DNA from 2 places in the Rhizobium sp. AN73 genome. Region 2 is predicted to be linked to the other one. Evidence: predicted binding sites of a transcription regulator. Region 2 holds the regulator's gene; the other holds the start of a gene.
The links. The regulator LexA, encoded in region 2, represses DNA repair genes until DNA is damaged. The targets are predictions, from matches to a motif close to TGTTCNNNNTGTGTTCNG.

Region 1 (2,203 bases), 500 kb from region 2:
GCTGTTATAGGAGAACCATGCGCCGGATTTCTCGACGATACCGGCCTTCACGCCGAGATCGACAAGCTCGCCGGTCTTGGAAACACCTTCGCCATACATGATGTCGAATTCCACCTGCTTGAAGGGCGGTGCCATCTTGTTCTTGACGACCTTGACGCGTGTCTGGTTGCCAACAACCTCTTCGCGCTCCTTGACGGCGCCGATGCGGCGGATGTCGAGACGTACCGAGGCGTAGAACTTCAGCGCGTTACCACCCGTCGTCGTTTCCGGCGAACCGAACATGACGCCGATCTTCATGCGGATCTGGTTGATGAAGATCACCATGCACTTCGACTTGGAGATCGAGGCGGTCAGCTTGCGCAGCGCCTGGCTCATCAGACGTGCCTGAAGGCCCGGCAGGCTGTCGCCCATCTCGCCTTCGATTTCGGCACGCGGCGTCAGCGCCGCAACCGAGTCCACGACCAGAATGTCGACGGCACCGGAGCGCACCAGCGTATCGGTGATTTCCAGCGCCTGTTCGCCGGTATCCGGCTGTGAGATCAGGAGGTTCTGCAAATCCACGCCAAGCTTGCGGGCATAGACCGGATCGAGCGCGTGCTCGGCATCCACGAAGGCGCAGATGCCGCCCTTCTTCTGGGCTTCCGCGATCGTCTGCAACGCAAGCGTCGTCTTACCGGAGCTTTCCGGACCGTAAATCTCAACGATACGCCCCTTCGGCAGGCCGCCGATACCGAGCGCAATATCCAGGCTGAGCGAACCCGTCGAAATGGTCTCTACTTCAACCACATTTTCATTGGAACCGAGCTTCATGATCGATCCCTTGCCGAACGACCGTTCGATCTGGGAGAGCGCCGCTTCCAGTGCCTTGCTTTTATCCACCGATTTATCCTCTACGAGACGCAAAGAATTTTGTGCCATCCGATCCACCTTTAGGTTATTGAAGCCACACAGGCAACGAAGCAATATGGAAATAGGATGTACTCTATTTGTTCTCATCTCGCAAGGCGCAGCCAGCATATTGAAAACAAATAGCGATAAGTCGTTTGTTCTGCTTTCGTTTTTCCGTGTCAGGCCTATCGCCGCGGACCGGATGCGAAGGTGGAAAAACAAAAGGTTCGGACGAATCGTCCACCCTTTCCATCCGCGAAAGAGGGAAACGCAAGCGTGAAGAAAATACTCGTTCTGGGCGGCGCGCATATCGACAGACGCGGCATGATCGAGACTGAGACGGCGCCTGGCGCCAGCAATCCCGGCTCCTGGATGGAAGAGGCTGGCGGCGGCGGTTTCAACGCGGCGCGCAATCTCTCCCGGCTTGGCTTTGCTGTCCGTATCATCGCGCCGCGCGGCGGCGATGTGACCGGCGAGGCTGTGGCGGAGGCCGCAAGGCAGGCGGGCGTGGAAGATACGCCCTTCGTTTTCCTCGATCGCCGCACGCCGAGCTACACCGCCATTCTGGAGCGCGACGGCAATCTGGTCATCGCGCTTGCGGATATGGACCTTTACAAGCTGTTTTCGCCGCGCCGCCTTAAGGTGCGCGCGGTGCGCGATGCGATTACCGCAAGCGACCTTCTGCTTTGCGACGCAAATCTGCCGGAGGATACGCTGAAGGCAATCGGCCTCATTGCCCGCGCCTGCAAAAAGCCGCTCGCTGCCATCGCCATTTCACCCGCCAAGGCGGTGAAGCTGAAGGGAGCGCTCGCCGATATCGATATGCTCTTCATGAACGAAGCGGAGGCGCGCGCCCTGACCGGGCAAACGACGGCAAATGTCCGCGACTGGCCGGACATCCTGCGCAAGGCCGGCCTTGCCGGCGGCGTCATTACCCGGGGCGCAAGCGAGGTGGTGGCCTTCAATGCGACGCAAACTGCAAGCCTCCACCCGCCCCTCATCCATGATGTGAAAGACGTGACGGGTGCGGGAGACGCCATGGCCTCCGGTTATCTTGCAGCAATCACAGAGGGCAAAACCATCGCCGAAGCGCTGCGACTGGGTGCCGCGGCGGCCGCCATCACCGTGCAATCGCCTTTCGCCACTGCCCAAGACCTGTCAAAAGACAGTGTCGAGACCATGTTGGGGCTTGTCCCCGAAGCCGAAATGCTGGCATGAACCCGTTTTTTTATAGTCTGGAACAAAAAGAATGACCCGCCCCATCTCCCCGCTTCTGCCCATCGTCTATTCGCAAGAGGTTGCCGCCGCCAAGCAG
Region 2 (2,203 bases):
TATGACAGAAAGACGATGCCCGCACCGCACAATCCGCCGTCGCCCCTATCCGGAGTATTCAGGGCGTGTCCGCTGAAGGCCGGCTTTTCGGTCAGTCTGATACGGGCGTTGCCGGTTGCGAAAACCATATCACCATTCGGAGACACATTGCCTTCACAGCCAAAGACCGTTTCGATCAGGCGCGCCGCGTTCGGAACATCGCCGGAAAACAGGACAATTTCGCTAAGTCCGGAGACCCCGTTGGCATGGCGCTCCAGCGCCGTGCGATCGCCCGGCAATGCTTGCAGCCGTTGGCAACTGAACAGGAAGAAATCCGCCGCAGCCCCGATTGCCGCGAAAGCCAGCCGGAACGCCGCCTCGCTTTGCGACCCGTCAGGCATCCGCACCGGCCGCGAAAACTGGAATACATCGCCCGCCGACACGCCAGAGGTCAGGAACCTGTCATGGTCGGCAAGTGCGTCTTCGGTTCTGGCGACGAGGGCAGAAAAACCCTCCTGCCCGTCGCGCTGCCGGAAAGCCCGATCCCTGCCGGTGAACACATCTCCCTTGTCCACTGAGGCAGTATACTTAGCCGGATCAGCAACTGAGAGCGGCTCCAGATAGGTGCCGTCGGTGAAAAAAACGCAGGCATTTTGCGTGCCGAAGGGATGAAGAGCCTCCGGTGCGACCGTAAATCCAAGGCTGGCAAGACGTTTCACGGCAACGCCGATATCCTGTACCGGCAGAACGAGATGATCGACGTTATGGGATTTCATCATGACCTGCTTCCTGCGCTGGCGCTCCGTCCGGGCATGCCTGAACGATTTGGACCGCAGAAAAGCACAATCAGGCGCAAAGAAGCAAATCATCAAAACAACAGATAGCAGCTTCACGAAATTTTAGGGGATTGCGGAACACATATGGAACATATAGTGTCCGTTCTGTATTTGTTTCGCGACTTCCACGACGATTCTAAAGGGTGTTTTCCTCATGCTCACGCGCAAACAGCAGGAATTGCTTCTCTTCATTCATGAACGAATGAAAGAGTCCGGCGTGCCGCCCTCCTTCGATGAAATGAAGGACGCACTCGATCTTGCCTCCAAATCCGGCATCCACCGGCTGATTACTGCGCTCGAAGAGCGTGGATTCATTCGCCGGCTACCTAACAGAGCGCGAGCGCTGGAAGTCATCAAGCTGCCTGAGGCCTATACGCCGGGCGCAAGGCCGCAGCGCGGCTTTTCGCCGAGCGTCATCGAAGGCAGCCTTGGCAAGCCCAAGGCGCCGGAAGCGGCCCCTGCCCCCAAGACGCCGGCCAACGATCTCGTCGGGGCCGTCACCGTGCCTGTCATGGGCCGCATTGCCGCCGGTGTGCCGATTTCCGCCATCCAGAACAACACCCATGATGTGGCCGTTCCGGTGGACATGCTCGGCACGGGTGAACATTACGCTCTTGAGGTCAAGGGCGATTCGATGATCGAGGCCGGCATTTTCGACGGCGACACCGTCATCATCCGCAATGGCAGCACCGCCAATCCCGGCGATATCGTCGTGGCGTTGGTGGATGACGAGGAAGCGACGCTGAAGCGTTTCCGCCGCAAGGGCGCGTCCATTGCACTCGAGGCAGCAAACCCCGCCTATGAGACCCGCATCTTCGGACCGGACCGGGTGAAAATCCAGGGTAAACTGGTGGGGCTGATCCGCCGTTACCATTGATCCAATGGAACCGGCCGTCACCCCTTTTTGTAACGGGTGTCATTGTGAAGATGACACTCGTGCAAGTGGGTGTGGCTGGTGCCGAATGAGGCACGGTCTGCTGGTATACGGAAGATGTGTGTCACCCGGCGGATCGGCTTACCGTGCCCCGTAAAATTCAGATGCGGCTTTCGCCTCAATGTTTCTGTTTCGCGGTAAGCGCAACGGCAAACATGCTTCTGGTGCCATCGGCGCGGGAACGATCGAGGGGCTTTGGGCAAGGCTGCGCGAATCTGTTCAATCTCGTCGTGCGCTGAGTTCTTCATTGCCACCCGCTGGTGACATATCGCAGGATGCAGCTCTCCGTACTCCGTTTTACCACTCATCAACAGCGCTTATGGGTGCCATGGAATATTTTCGATATTCCGTGAACGCTTGGCAGGTGTAGAAATGCGCGTCATATCCGGGAGATACGCCATGTACGATCTTTATATCGCCAACAAGAACTATTCTTCATGGTCGCTGCGGCCGT

Region 1: recA (recombinase RecA) is a predicted target of LexA. The motif match lies at 977-994, and genes of this name have one in related genera.

The regions. Positions count from the first base shown of each region.
Region 1 is NZ_JARWME010000002.1:717,658-719,860, reverse strand. It holds gene recA (recombinase RecA) at 1-918, opposite strand, end outside; gene RBH10_RS13485 (carbohydrate kinase family protein) at 1,165-2,106, shown strand; partial or broken gene RBH10_RS13480 (pseudouridine-5'-phosphate glycosidase) at 2,138-2,203, shown strand, end outside.
Region 2 is NZ_JARWME010000002.1:1,220,388-1,222,590, forward strand. It holds gene RBH10_RS15995 (VOC family protein) at 1-758, opposite strand, end outside; gene lexA (transcriptional repressor LexA) at 970-1,692, shown strand; gene RBH10_RS16005 (glutathione S-transferase family protein) at 2,149-2,203, shown strand, end outside.